DNA from 2 places in the Sulfitobacter sp. GN1-4 genome. Region 1 is predicted to be linked to the other one. Evidence: riboswitches for the same ligand, from Rfam matches in the RefSeq annotation. Region 1 holds a riboswitch; the other holds the start of a gene.
What was found. A riboswitch is a leader RNA that binds a small molecule or an ion and turns the genes downstream of it on or off. The one in region 1 is predicted to bind cobalamin.

Region 1 (7,502 bases):
GACATCCTCAACCCCTTGCCCCAGCAAGTAGTTGGTGGATTTCTCACAGCGGATACCGCCGGTGCAGAACATCGCGATCTTCTTGTTGTGAAAGCGGTCTTTGTTGGCCTCCCACCAGGCGGGAAACTCACCAAAGCTCTTGGTCTGCGGGTCAATCGCGCCCTCAAAGGTGCCAATCGCCACCTCATAATCGTTGCGCGTGTCGATCACCGCCACATCCGGGCTTTGAATAAGCGCATTCCAGTCTTCTGGGGCCACGTAATGGCCAACCTTCGCCGCCGGATCGACATCCGGCTGGCCCATGGTCACGATCTCTTTTTTCAGGCGCACCTTCATGCGCGGAAAGGGTGGGGTCTCAGACGTGGCCTCTTTCCACTCCAGATCGGCACAGCCGGGCAGGGTGCGCAGATGCGCCAGCACCGCCTCAATCCCGGCCCTTGGCCCCGCAATCGTGCCGTTCACCCCCTCGCGTGCCAACAGCAGCGTGCCTTTGACCTCAGAAGCCAGGCACAGCGCCAACAGCGCAGGCTTCAGGGCGGCAGGATCTTCAAACCGGGTAAAGTGATAAAGGGCGGCAATGGTATACATGGCCGGGCAAATACGCCTCATAGGGTCTGTTACGCAAGAGGGGAGGGGGTAAAACCAGCGCATAGCCGCCTTGAAAGGAACGCAACATGCAGGCCCTCATCGTCATCGACGTCCAAAATGACTTCTGCCCCGGCGGGGCGCTCGCCGTGCCCGGCGGGGATGAGATTGTGGCGGGCATCAACGCGCTGATGGCCGATGCCGATGCGGTGATCCTGACCCAAGACTGGCACCCGGCGGGCCATTCCTCCTTTGCCTCCTCCCATGACGGTAAGGCAGCTTATGAGGTGATCCAAATGCCCTACGGGCCCCAAGTGCTCTGGCCCGATCACTGCATCCAAGGCAGCCTCGGCGCGCAATTCCATGCCAGTCTGGCCCAAGACCGTGCTGATTTGATCCTCCGCAAAGGCTACAACCCCGCCATCGATAGCTACTCGGCTTTCTTCGAAAACGACCACAAAACCCCCACGGGGTTAGAGGGCTACCTGCGCACCCGCGGCATCCAAAAGCTGACGATGGTCGGCCTGGCGCTGGATTTCTGCGTGAATTTCTCAGCAGTGGATGCCGCTAAGCTGGGCTTTGACGTGACCGTCCGCACGGACCTTTGCCGCGCGATTGACCTCGATGGGTCATTGGCTGCGGCGAAAGAAGGCATGGCAGCGGCAGGCGTCACCTTCACCTAACGCACGTCGGAAAATACGCATTTTCCGCCTCGCATGCTTCAAAGCATGCGCCCCCTGCCCGCAAGTGCTTGTTCCAGCCCCAAACTTGGGTCAAAAAGACATGCCCACAGGAGGACCATACCATGGTCGACATCGCCACCCGCGTCTGGAACCACAAATGGAAGATCGACCCCATCGTGCGGTCGCTCATCGACACGGATTTCTACAAACTCCTGATGTGTCAGTCGATCTTTCGCAACAAACCGGACACTACAGTCACCTTCTCGCTGATCAACCGCTCCAAACATGTGCCGCTGGCTGATCTTATCGATGAAGGTGAGCTGCGCGAACAACTCGATCACATCCGCTCACTCTCGCTCAGCAGGGGCGAATCCACCTGGCTGCGCGGCAACACCTTCTACGGCAAACGCCAGATGTTCCGCTCCGATTTCATGGAATGGTTTGAGGGCCTCAAACTTCCGCCCTACCACCTGGAGCGCAAAGGCGATCAGTACGAGCTTACCTTTGAGGGCAAATGGCACGAGGTCATGCTGTGGGAAATCCCCGCCCTCGCTGTGCTGATGGAACTGCGCGGCCGGTCTGTCCTGAACCGTATGGGCAAGTTTGAACTGCAAGTGCTTTATGCCCGCGCCATGACCCGTGTGTGGGAAAAGATCGAAGCGCTGCGCGACATCCCCAATCTGTCGATCGCGGATTTTGGCACCCGGCGGCGGCACTCCTACCTCTGGCAGGATTGGTGCGTCCAGGCCATGTCCGAAGGGCTGGGGGCCAATTTCACCGGCACCTCCAACTGCAAAATCGCCATGAGCCGTGAGGTCGAGGCCATCGGCACCAACGCCCATGAGTTGCCCATGGTCTATGCCGCGCTGGCGCAAGACGACGCAGCTCTGGCGCAAGCCCCCTATGATGTGCTCTCAGACTGGCACGAAGAACACGATGGCAACCTGCGCATCATTCTGCCCGATACCTACGGCACGCAAGGGTTCCTGGATAACGCACCGGACTGGCTCGCCGGTTGGACCGGCATCCGCATCGACAGCGGTGATCCCGCCACCGCCGCCAACATCGCGCTCAACTGGTGGCGCGACCGGGGCGAGGATCCGACCCAAAAGCGCGTCATCTTCAGCGATGGCCTCGACGTCGATAAAATCCGCGCCCTGCACGCCCAGTTTGCGGATAAGGTCAACGTCTCTTTCGGCTGGGGCACGCTGCTTACCAATGACTTCCGCCATCTGGTGCCGGATGACGCGCTGTCCCCCTTCTCTCTGGTCTGCAAGGCGGTTGAGGCCAATGGCCGCCCCACAGTCAAACTGTCAGACAACCCCAACAAGGCCATGGGCCCGACCTCAGAGATTGACCGCTACAAACGCGTCTTCGGCGTGGGCGCCCAACGCGCCGAAGCCGTGGTGGTCTAGCCCAACCGCACCACCACCCTCACACCCCGACGCCCGGCCTGAACCAAAGCGCACCCCCGCGCTTCATCTTTCCAATACAACTTACTTCCACCCTCACCACCCCCGCACCGGTGGCGTGGGCCCTCACACCCGCTTCATCCGTCGTTCCCGCCAGATGATCACCAGCCCTCCTGCAATGATCAAAAGCGCGCCGGGAAAAAGCTCGGCCCAAGGGGCCTCTCCGAAAAAAGCCAGCCCAGAGCAAAGGCAATCGGGATGCCAAAATAGCTGAACGGGGCCAAATCGCTCTGATCGGCCATGCGGTAGGCTGAAATCAGCAACAACACCGCACAACCCCCAAAGCAGCCCATCGCGGCAATCCACCCCAGATCGCTCCAGGCGCGTAGCGGGGAAAAGCCGTCCACGGCATAGGCCAGCACAAAGGCCCCAATACAAGCGATGCCCGAGGAATAGAGGTTGATCAGCGCCGTGGGCACCGCGTCATCCATCATCCGTGCCGTCACCCCCACCAGCGCATAACAAAACGCCGCCGTCAGCGGCAACAAAGCAGCGGCCGAAAACGTATCGCGCCCGGGCCCCATCACCAGCACCACGCCCACAAAGCCGATCAGCACCGCCCCCCAACGCACCGCTCCCACACGCTCGCCCAGCAGCGGCACAGCCAGCGCCACCAGGAAAAGCGCGTTGGCATAGGTGATGGTTGAGGCTGTCGCAAAACTCATCAGACCCAAAGACATGTAGAAAGTCAGCTGCGCCACCGTCAGGATCAACCCCCGCGATATCGCCAGCCGCCATTGGCGCACCTGCACCTGTCGCCCGTTGCGGTGCCATTCCGCTGACCCCCACAGCACCAAACCGGCAGGCACCAACCCCACAAGGTTGCGATAAGCTGACAGTTCCGCCGCCGAATAGGCGACCGATAGGTGTTTGATAATCAGCGCCATTGCGTCAAACAGGCAGATCGCCAGCAGGGAATAGAGGATCGCGAGGGTGGTGCGGGACATGGGGCTTTAGGCCTTGTGCAAAAGGCAGATTCGCCCAACGTACAGCCCAACCCGACGCATCGCCCGCACTTTATCGTGACTTTTCTGCGCAAAGTGCCCGTTTTGCCTGCGTAACATGTCGTAAATCCGCCTTGTGGTGCAGCAGCCAAAATGCGACATTCTGCCCGTTTGGTGTCCTGCTGTGTTGGCCTGTCCGACAGGGACCTAAGAGGGAATTCAGTAAAGGCAAATTTGCCCCAAGCTGAAGCCGCCCCCGCGACTGTATGCGGTGAGCCTACCCCATCTAGCCACTTGTCCTTGGCAATGCCCCGGGACAGGGAAGGCGGGAATAGGCCATGACCCGTAAGCCAGGAGACCTGCCAAACGCAGTGAAACAGAAATACCGTCGGGTGTGACGGTTAGGAGTACGATATGAAAACACTCTCGCGGATCGGCGTTTCTTTGCGCTGTTGTCTGGCGTTTGGGTGCATCTAAGCGCCTTTGACCGGTGCCACTGCATCGGTTTTCCTCCTCCCAGCAACAGCAAATGGATCTTTCCATGACAGCCACCCTTTACGTCTGCCTGACCTGCCGCGCAGGCCAAGACATCCCCGAAGGCGATGACCGCCCCGGCACCCTGCTGCACCAGGCCATCACGGCCCAGGACGCGCCAGAGGATGTGCAAATCCTCGGCGTCAAATGCCTTTCCGCCTGCTCGCAAGGCCCCGCTGTCGCACTCTCTGAGCCGGGCAAGTGGAGCTATGTCTATGGCCGGATGGAGCTCAGCGACGCGCCAGATATCCTCGCCGGTGCGGCCGCCTATGCTGCCACGCCAGATGGCCTGGTGCCCTGGCGCGAACGCCCCGAACAATTCCGCAAGCGCAGCCTTGCGCGCATCCCCCCTTTCACTCTGCCGCAGGAGGCCGCCGAATGAACGACCTGTCCAAAATCCCCGTCACCGTGATCACCGGTTTTCTGGGCTCTGGTAAAACCACCCTTATCCGCCATCTGATGACAAACGCGGGCGGACGCAAACTTGCTGTGCTCGTCAATGAATTTGGCACTGTCGGCGTGGACGGTGAGATCTTGAAATCCTGCGCGATTGAAGACTGCCCAGAGGAAAACATTGTGGAGCTGGCCAACGGCTGCATCTGCTGCACCGTGGCTGATGATTTTATCCCCACGATTGAGGCATTGATGGAACTGCCGACCAAGCCTGATCACATCCTGATCGAAACCTCAGGCCTGGCGCTGCCGAAACCTTTGCTCAAGGCCTTTGACTGGCCCGCCATCCGCTCCAAGATCACTGTGGACGGTGTGATCGCCCTGGCCGATGCCGAAGCGGTGGCCGATGGCCGCTTTGCCGCTGATGAACATGCGGTGCAGGAACAGCGTCTGGCGGATGAAAGCCTGGATCACGAAACGCCCCTGGCTGAGGTCTTTGAGGATCAAATCTCTTGCGCGGACATCATCCTGATGTCCAAAGCCGATCTGGCCGGTGATGCCGGTCTGGGCAAGGCCCGCCAGATCATCGAAGAGGAAAGCCCCCGCAAGGTGCCGATCCTGTCGATGAGCGAAGGCATCATTGACCCCAACGTGGTCCTGGGCCTGAACGCCAAGGCCGAAGACGATCTTGCCGCGCGCCCGTCGCACCACGATGGCCACCACGATCATGAACATGACGACTTTGAAACCATCGTCGTGCCTATGCCCGAAATGGATGATCCCGCCACCCTGGTGGCCGCCATCGAAAAGCTGGCCAAGGAACAGCACATCCTGCGGGTCAAAGGCTATGTCGCCATCACCGGCAAACCCATGCGCTTGCTGGTCCAGGCTGTGGGGGCCCGTGTGCGCCATCAATACGACCGCCCCTGGGGCGCAGATGCACGCCAAGGCCATCTGGTGGTGATTGCAGAGCATGATCACATCAACCCAGGTGCCATCCGCGCGGTTCTGGGCGCGTAGCCATGCACGTCGTCTTTCGCGACAGCCACGGGTTAGAGGATACCGAAACCCCCTATGATCCCGGGCAAACGCCCGCGGATCTGGTGGTGCTTTCGTTCTCCGACAGTGACCTGGGCGCTTTCGCGAAAGGCTGGCATCGGGGCGGCGGGCCCGAGGGCAAGCTGCCCACCTTGCGCCTGTGCAACCTCACCGCGCTGCGCCACCCGGCCAGCGTGGACAACTACGTCGAACAAACGCTGACCGGGGCCAAGGGCATCCTGATCCGCCTCATCGGCGGTGAAAACTATTGGCCCTACGGCATCATGCAGGTGCAGGATTTCGCCCGGCGGCATGACATCGCCCTGGCCGTCCTGCCCGCAGACGGGCGCGAAGACCCGGCATTGGACGCGCATTCCACGCTGCCTGTCTCAACCCTGCGCCGCCTGTCACACCTGTGCGATACCGGCGGCGCGGTTGCCGCGCAGGCGGCTCTGGCACAGCTTGCGCTGGCCGCTGGTTTCTACGCCGGGCCGGTGACCGGAACCAAAACCGTGCCCACCGCAGGCTATTACGCCCCGGACGCAGGCATCGTCACCCGCTGCCCCTTTGATCACACCGCCCCCGAAGGTGCACCGCTGATCGCGGTCACCTTCTACCGCAGCTACCTCACCGCCGCTGATACCGCCCCCATCGACGCGCTCATGCGCGAGATTGCCGCGCGGGGGTTCACGCCGCTTGGCCTCTTCGTGCCCTCGCTGAAATCTGAACCCGCCCGGGCGTTCCCGGCGCAGACCTTTGCCGCGCATCCGCCTGCCGCGATCATCAACGCCACCGCCTTTTCGGGCCGTGGGGGCGATAACACCTCGCCCCTTGATGCCCCGGGTGCGCCTGTCTTTCAGGTGGCCCTCTCCACCGCGCGCAAGAAAGACTGGGCCGAAAGCGAACGTGGCCTGTCGCCCGCCGATCTGGCCATGCATGTGGTGCTGCCAGAGGTGGATGGCCGCCTCTTCACCGGCGTCGTCAGCTTCAAGGCCCCCGAAAAACAAGATCCGCACCTCCAGTTCTCCCGCTTTTCCCACCGCGCCAATGCCGACCGGATCACGGCGGTGGTGGACCGCGTCGCAGGCTGGCTGCGTCTGGCCCAGACCGAAACGGCAAAGCGCAAGCTGGCCCTTGTCCTGTCCACCTATCCGGGTCGCGAGGATCAGATCGCCCATGCCGTGGGCCTGGATGCGCTGGCCTCGACCGAGGATATGCTGCTGAGCCTCGCACAGGCAGGCTACAGCACCACACCGCAGATCGGCTTTGGCAAGAGCCTGCCGCAAAGTACCATCGCCTGGTCCCTGGCTGAGTATGAGACAGCGCTGCAAACCTTGCCCGAGGCGCTGCGCCAAGACCTGCACACCGCCTGGGGTGATCCCACCACTGACCCGCTTTTTGCCAACGGCGCGTTCCACTTTCCGGCGCAATCCTGCGGCAACGCGCTGGTGGCCTTGCAGCCGGAACGCGGGGCCATCGCCCAACGCGATACCGATTACCACGACCTCGCGCGCGTGCCACGCCATTCCTACGTGGCCTTCTATCTGTGGCTCCGCGCACAGGGCATGCACGCGCTGGTACACATCGGCGCCCATGGCACGCTTGAATGGCTGCCGGGCAAGGCGGTTGCCCTTTCGGACACCTGCTGGCCAGAGGCGCTAACCGGCGATCTGCCGGTGATCTATCCGTTTATCGTGAATGACCCCGGCGAAGCCGCCCAGGCCAAACGCCGCATTGGCGCGCTGACGCTGGGCCACTTGCCGCCGCCGATGAAGGACAGTGCAACGCCCGACGCGCTGTTGCATCTGGAACGGCTGCTGGATGAATACTCCACCGCCGACGGGCTGGACCCC
Region 2 (7,502 bases), 820 kb from region 1:
TGAAAGCACGGCAATCCTGAACATGCTTTTTGAGCACGCCGAACACATCAACTACCAAATTCGGTATCGGTGGTCGTTGAATGATATGGCGTTTTGGGACAACCGGTGTTGTATGCACCGCGCGATCTGGGATTATTGGCCAGCAGAGCGAAAAGGCCGCCGGGTCACCATCAAAGGGGACAGGCCGACCTGAGCGGAAGCCATTACTTTGGGGAATTGAGCGCATCTCTGATCTGCGTCTGAACACAAATCAGAGATGCACAAGGTACTCGTTACACAATGCTTTAGGGCATAAAAACAGTTGCCCTAACCGCGCGCCACCTGCTGAAACCCAGGTCTGGCCCTTTGGAAAACCACGCTGTTTGCTGGACGCTCCAACGCCTCAGACACGCGGTTGCCCCAGGCGCTTCCGAAAATGGAAACGGACCGGATTTCCCTTTGGTTCCACACCACACGGTACACACCTTCGGCGACGATCATGACGGCTGTCTTATCGTCAAGGCAAGCGGATGTTTTCCCAACGTATTGCACTTGGTCGCCATTCACATCGCGGCGCAAGTGCACGTTTTCATAGGTGTCGACGTGATAGGTATTTCCAGCATGGTCTACGCAGACATGCCGTTCTTTGAACCTCTTTCCCATGTTCGACCCTCAATCTTCCTGTGGTTCCACAGTAACAAGGCATCGCTGAGGGGAAATGACGTAAAGGGATAGGGGGACTATACTAAAGTATAGTCGAGGTGTCTGGGGGCATTGTTTGCAGGAAGACTTGGAGGATAATCACGCGCGACTGATGCAGCTCAGCCTTGCGGCAGTCCGGCCAAAACATGCGCCAGTCGGGAAACATCCAACGGCTTGACCAGCACTGCATCCACACCCGCCTCAACAAGACGCGCATGCTCACCCTCCATCGCAGAAGCGGTTAGACCAATGACGGGCTGTGTGCACCCTTCAGCACGCAAGCGGCGCACTACCTCGTCTCCCATCAACTCGGGCAAATGGAGGTCGAGCAAGATCACGTCATGGGTTGATTGCAGGGCATGTTGCAGCCCTTCCGGGCCGGTTGCGGCCTCTGCCATTCCGGCACCAAGTTTTTCCAGCTGCGCTTTGATGATTGTGCGGACGATGTCGTTGTCTTCGATCAGCAACAAACGTTTTCCGGCAAAATCATACGGTGCTGGCTCAACTTGGGCACCACCTTTGTCGTCTGAAGACACCAGCTCAAACACCATCACAAACGTGGCACCACCGTCGACATTCGTCTCCACAGTCAGGGCACCGTTGAAGTAGGTTTGCAAGAAATCGCGACACACATGCAGGCCCAAGCCCAACCCCTCACTTACGCTGGGGCCGCGCTGGAACGGGTCAAAGATGGCGTCATGCGCGCCCTCTGCGATGCCAATGCCATCGTCCTGAAACCGCACCTCAAAACGCATTGGATCAGTGCCAAGGCCTTGCCCTGTGATATTGAGAGCGCTGCCCTGGCTGTGCAGGATGGAATTGCGCACCAGGTTCAGCACAACCTGGCGCAGGATTTGCGTGTTGAACCGCATGACCTGGTCGAAGGCCGCGGGCAGATCCAGCTGGATCTGCATCTGCTTTCTTTCTGCAAGGATGCGCTGGCTCTCAACTGCTTGCTGCAGGACCGACCGGGGCGAGGATTTGGCAGGGGTGCCACGCAACATCAGGTCTGGCTTGGCCAGCGCCCGCATGTCATCAATGACTGATACCAGATGGCGCGCGCTTTGTCGGGCGACGTCAAGGTTTTCGGATCGCCGCATATATCCGGGTTCTTCCAACATCATCGTCAACGAGCTGGCGGGCGTCCTAATCTCGTGCCCAAGCACGGAAAACAGCATTTGCTGGCGGGCCAAGGCGTCTTGCAGCTGTTTGTTCACGGACGCGATTTTATCAGCCGCCTGTTCGGCTTCGGTCTTTAACACGCCGATGCGCACCCACATGCGTCCGGGCACATAGGACGCGACGGGCGCGATGATCAGCGGCACCAGGAATGAGATCACCATGCCTTGTGAATCCAGATCGGGATAGAGGATTATCGCCGTGATCAGCATCGAGGCTGCAACCGAACCGAAGGTAATACAGCCCACCCAAATCCAGAGCTTCTTTTGGTCTTCGGGTGACATGGGGTTGGCGGCTCAGACTTTGGCGTCGGCGCAGAGGCAGATCTGCGCCGCAGTTTTGGGGCATATGGCTAGGGACCAAGTATCTTAGGGGGGCAAAGTGCATTCAAGCGAAAAGCGCCCCGATTTACAAAGCCGACGCTCAAATCAATCTGCCTGCGCCATTCCGTGCCTAGGCCTATTTATCCGGCTCCCATCCTGGCCGCGCGAAAAGGCGCATCATGGCTTCGCGAAATCCTTTCGCGCCTTTCAGGTCGCGCCACAGTTGCGGCAGTTCAGAGAACCAGACGTGGATGGGGTTTTGACTGTCAAAATCACGCTTTAACCCGTAACGCGGCGTTTCTTCTTCGACCTGAAATGACCCGAACATACGGTCCCAGATGATCAGGATACCGGCATAGTTTTTGTCCAGGTATTTATCATCTGCCCCGTGATGCACCCGGTGATGCGAGGGTGTATTCAGCACCGCCTCCAACGGGCCCAGTTTGCCAATCGTTTCGGTGTGCAGCCAGGTTTGATAGGCCAGCACAACAATCTGACCAAAGAACACCATTTCGGGCGCAAACCCCATCAAGACCATGGGAATATGGATGATCATCGCCCAGACCCCTTCAAAGGGGCCAAACCGGACGGCCGTTACGATGTTATAATCCCGCGATGAATGATGGACGGCGTGTTGCGTCCACAAGATGCGGACCTCATGGGCGATGCGGTGTTCCCAGTAATAGACGAAATCCGCGATCAGCAGCGCCAAAACAACGCTCCACCAGGTGATCGGGATCGACCAGGTCACAACGGTTTCGGCCAAGACATAATAGACCGCATAGGCACCCGTCATCACCAGCACCTCAAACGCGATGCTTGGGATCTGGGTTGAGGCGCTGGCCACCATCTCCATCAGCTTGCGGCGCTTTAGGGTGCCTTTGAACCAGGCCTCAAGCAGTTCGATCACCAAGATCGCAGCACCGATGATAAAAAACGCATCGTCGATGCGCGTGGCAAGATCGTTGAGCACATCAACAGTCATGCGGACACTCCTTTGATGAAAGTGCGCCAGGCCATATCAGCGGCCTGACGGGTTGTGGCTTCTTCTGCGCGGACCATGCTCCAGCCGGCGTAGATCAGGTTTTCATAGACTTCCACGATCCACCTGGTTGGCAAATCGGCGGCAAACCCGCCTTCGGCGCGGGCCGCTTCGATGGCCTCGTACAGCTCTTGCTGGTCGGCCTCATATCTGGCTGTCAGATCAGGGGCCGCATCAAAATCCTCATGCGCCAGAAACCACTGGCGGGTGGCCAGTGGGATGACAGCCTGCAACGTCAGGCGCAGCCCTTCGGTGTGGGAAGCCGCCTCAGCGGTGGCGTCTGCGACGGCCCTATCAAGTTCATCCATGGCGGCCTTGGCCAGCGCCAGGATCAGATCCTGCCGGGAGCTGAAGTGGCGATGAAGTGTAGCCCGCCCCACCCCCGCACGCGCGGCAACATCCGCGAGGGATGCGGCAGGGTCTTCGTTAAGCACAAGGAAAGCTGCGTCTATGATCGCAGATCGTGTGGAATTATTTTGTCTCATATGAGACATCTATGTCTCATTGCTCGACACTTCAAGCCTCCAATGACTGCTGCGTCCTCCCCTGAACGGGTGGCTGGTTTCGAATTGTGTATTGACCGGCATCTGAATCTCAGCCATCGCTAGGGTGATGGTTCGCTCAGTTCAGCTGGGTGATGAAAAGGGAATGCGGTGAGGTCGCCATTTGGCACCAAATCCGCAACTGCCCCCGCAACTGTGAGCGGAGAGCAATGCCATAGACCACTGGCCCGAGGGCTGGGAAGGATGGCTGCGCATCGACCCGCAAGTCAGGAGACCTGCCGTCGCAACGTAACCAACCCAGGGCGGGGTGTCCTGGAAGGAGGCTTTGATGGCGCGTTTCAGACGTGTTAACACAACAGGTTCCTTCTATCCGCCCTTGGCAACAAGCGGAGCGGATGATGGAAGGCAAAGCTGATCACTTTCTGCTGATTTGTTCGCGCTGCCAAAACGGCGACGCCACCCGTTCTATGCGTAAAGCCCTCAAGCGGGCTTTGCCCGACGGGTTTGCCATTCGCGCCGTCCCTTGCATGGCCGGATGCGACCGACCCGCAACCGTTGGCTTTCAAGGCAGAGGCAAAGCGCAATACCTTTTGGGGATATCACAACGCAAGGTGATATCGACGCGCTGATCACCTTTGCCCGGCAATACCAAAGCAGCAATGACGGCTGGACAAACGCCACGGATCGCCCCGCCGCCCTGTTTGACAAAACCCTGTCGCGGCTGCCCGCGCTGGACCGGGAGGTGCCCGGATGACAGCCCCTAGTTTTCTGAGTGTGAGGGAAGTGGCATACAGCGCGCAGAACGGTGATGCCTTGCTGCATGATACGTCCTTTGAGCTGGAAGAGGGCGCGATCCTTGCCATCGCTGGTCCAAATGGGGCGGGAAAATCGACGCTGCTGAACCTGTTGTGCGGTGCAACGGCACTGACCTTGGGTGACGTATTTGTCGATGGGCGCAGCTTGCGACAGATGTCTGCGGTCGAACGCGCCCGTATGATTTCGGTTGTGGGCCAACAAGAACAACCAGACGGGCGGCTGACGCTGCGGGACTATGTTTCACTCGGTCAGATCCCCATCTACGCTGATCGCTCAGCTGCGGCGCATGAGGCTGAGCTGGCGCGCATCCTGGACCGGACAAGCCTGACCCACCTGGCCCATCAACGCATGGCGGTGCTGTCTGGCGGTGAACGCCAGCGTGCGCATATCGCGCGGGCCTTGGCGCAAAATCCCAAGCTGTTATTCCTGGACGAGCCAACAAACCATCTGGATCCCGACGCCAAGGGCCGCATGCTGTCGCTTGTCTCTGATCTGGAGATCACGGTTGTCATGATCGTGCATGACCTCGTGCTGATTCCCGAATTTGCGACCCACGTCGCCCTGATCAAGTCAGGGGCGCTGACGGGGTTTGGCAAAGTCGCTGACGTGCTCACCTCTCAGACTGTGCGCGACACATTCGCAGTTGAATACCTCAGCTTCGAGCATCAAGGCCGGATTGTCCCCGCACTCGACATCCGGCGTAACCCTGCCTTCACATGATAAGGAGTGAAATCAAATGAAACCCATCTGGCTGGCGGTCATGGCTGCCGCTGTGGCAAGCAGTGCCGCCGCACACGAAGTCACCGTCGACAATTGCGGAGAGCCTTTGGTCTTTGAAAGCCAGCCTGAACGGCTGGTCGTTCATGATATGAACATGACGGATATGGCTTTTGCCTTGGGACTTCAGGACAAGATCGTGGGCCTGACGGGCATCACCGGTTGGTACAAGACCAGCCCCGAATTTGACACCCTGCGCGGCGACATCCCTGAGCTTGCGCCGAAATACCCCACCGTGGAAAACCTGGTTGCTGCTGACCCGGATCTCTTTTTTGCGGGCTGGTATTACGGCATGAAGCCCGGTGGTGACGTGACACCAGACACGCTGGCCCCCTTTGGCATCAAAACGATGATCTTGACGGAAAGCTGTGTGCACCTCGACAAAGACCGCCCCGAGGCCAGCATGGATCTGCTGTTTAATGACGTGCTGCGTCTGGGTCAGGTGATGCATGTCGAAGACAAGGCGCAAGCGCTGGTCAGCGGTTGGAAAGAGCAGCTGAGCGCGATTGAGGCCCAGACCGCCGAATTGGAAAAGCCACGTGTGTTTTTGCTGGATGGCCCGGCGGATGCCCCGTTCACTGCCGGTAAATTCGCCATTCCAGATGCGATGATTGCCGCGGCGGGCGGCATGAACGTCACCCATGACATGGACACCAGCTGGGGCCGCACATCCTGGGAAACAGTCGCCGCAGCCAACCCGGAATTCCTGGTGCTTCTGGACTATCAAACCGGCAACGGCGCGGCAGATACGTTCAAGTTTCTCCAAGAACATCCGGTCATGTCCCAAACCGACGCGGTCAAAAACGAACGCTGGATCGGGCTGCGCTATGAAGAGCTGACACCTGGGCCTGCCAATATCGAAGCCATCTCAAAGATGGCGGGGGCGATGCACCCCAGCTTGAACTGATATGGGGCGATTGGCCTTGATACAAATCGCAGGGGCGGCGGTCTTGGCCGCCCTTGTGCTTTTGTCGACGGCCTATGGCACAACCTCTATCCCTGCCGGGGATGTGATTGAGGCGGTCTTGATCGGGTCCGGGTTCTCGGACGCTGAGATGTCGCCGCTGCACCGCATTGTCTATGATCTGCGCTTGCCACGCGCGCTTTTTGCAGCACTGATTGGCGCCGGGCTTGGCGTTGTTGGGGTGGTTTTGCAAACCACCACGCGCAACGATTTGGCGGATCCCTTTTTGTTTGGCCTATCCTCAGGCGCCGCAGCGGGGGCGGTGTTTGTCATCACGGTTACGGGTGACATCCTGGGCTTCTGGACCCTGCCTATCGCGGCCTTTAGCGGCGGTTTGATCGCCTCTGGCATTGTGCTTGGCCTGGTGCACAGCCTGCGCACCAGCGCACCAGAAAAACTGATCCTGGCAGGCCTGGCGGTGTCGTTCCTTTTTGCCGCCATCACCAATTATCTGATCTTTGCAGGCGACAGCCGTGCCGCACATTCGGTGATTTTCTGGATGTTGGGCGGGCTGGGCCTGGCCCGGTGGGAAATGATGCCGCTGGTCTCAGCGGGTCTGCTGCTGATCCTGGCTTATGCGCTTTACCGCAGCCGGTGGCTTGACGCGCTTTTAACCGGAGATCTGACCGCCTCAACCCTTGGCGTGCCGGTGCAGCGTCTACGGTTTGCGATGTTCTTTACTGCGGCCCTTGCGACGGCTGTGTTCGTGTCAGTGGCTGGGGTGATTGGGTTTGTCGGCCTGATGGTCCCCCATATCGCACGGGGCATCGCCGGACCGCTTCACCGTCATCTTATCCCGACAGCAGCGCTGGTGGGGGCCGCCCTTTTGACCGGGTCTGATATTGCCAGCAGGCTTTTGCTGGCCCCACAAGAACTGCCGGTCGGCATTGTGACCACCTCTATCGGATCGGTTTTCGTGTTCCTGTTGCTCTATAAAACAGCCAACGCACGCAAATAGACTTGGATCCACCGCAGCCTAGCCCGCGCCATGCTCAAGCCAAGCCCGATCTGCGGGCGCAAGATAGCTGTCCATCGCTGCATAATAGGCCGCAAGCTCATCATCGGTCAGTTGGCCCTGCCATTTCCCGGTGCCCCCGCTTTGAAAGAAACCACTGTCTGATTTGAAAAACCCTTGCCCGCCGCCGGGGGCGTACCTTGATGCATTGCTTTTCATATGCTCGAAACTGGCCACGCTGATCAGTTCCTCCAACACGTCC

Region 2: it holds a riboswitch for cobalamin, as region 1 does, so the genes downstream of both, ACZ1HM_RS05940 (DUF1636 family protein) here and ACZ1HM_RS02040 (DUF1636 family protein) in region 1, are expected to answer to the same signal.

The regions. Positions count from the first base shown of each region.
Region 1 is NZ_JBVFUQ010000003.1:287,437-294,938, forward strand. Features, by position in the region: gene trhO (oxygen-dependent tRNA uridine(34) hydroxylase TrhO) at 1-588, opposite strand, end outside; gene pncA (bifunctional nicotinamidase/pyrazinamidase) at 675-1,268, shown strand; gene pncB (nicotinate phosphoribosyltransferase) at 1,391-2,683, shown strand; gene ACZ1HM_RS02035 (DMT family transporter) at 2,863-3,687, opposite strand; cobalamin riboswitch at 3,840-4,065, shown strand; gene ACZ1HM_RS02040 (DUF1636 family protein) at 4,226-4,600, shown strand; gene cobW (cobalamin biosynthesis protein CobW) at 4,597-5,631, shown strand; gene cobN (cobaltochelatase subunit CobN) at 5,634-7,502, shown strand, end outside.
Region 2 is NZ_JBVFUQ010000003.1:1,105,223-1,112,724, reverse strand. Features, by position in the region: gene ACZ1HM_RS05965 (TauD/TfdA dioxygenase family protein) at 1-193, shown strand, start outside; gene ACZ1HM_RS05960 (hypothetical protein) at 307-642, opposite strand; gene ACZ1HM_RS05955 (hybrid sensor histidine kinase/response regulator) at 801-2,144, opposite strand; gene ACZ1HM_RS05950 (sterol desaturase family protein) at 2,320-3,168, opposite strand; gene ACZ1HM_RS05945 (TetR/AcrR family transcriptional regulator) at 3,165-3,710, opposite strand; cobalamin riboswitch at 3,822-4,025, shown strand; gene ACZ1HM_RS05940 (DUF1636 family protein) at 4,264-4,482, shown strand; gene ACZ1HM_RS05935 (ABC transporter ATP-binding protein) at 4,512-5,264, shown strand; gene ACZ1HM_RS05930 (ABC transporter substrate-binding protein) at 5,281-6,228, shown strand; gene ACZ1HM_RS05925 (FecCD family ABC transporter permease) at 6,245-7,243, shown strand; gene ACZ1HM_RS05920 (sulfotransferase domain-containing protein) at 7,262-7,502, opposite strand, start outside.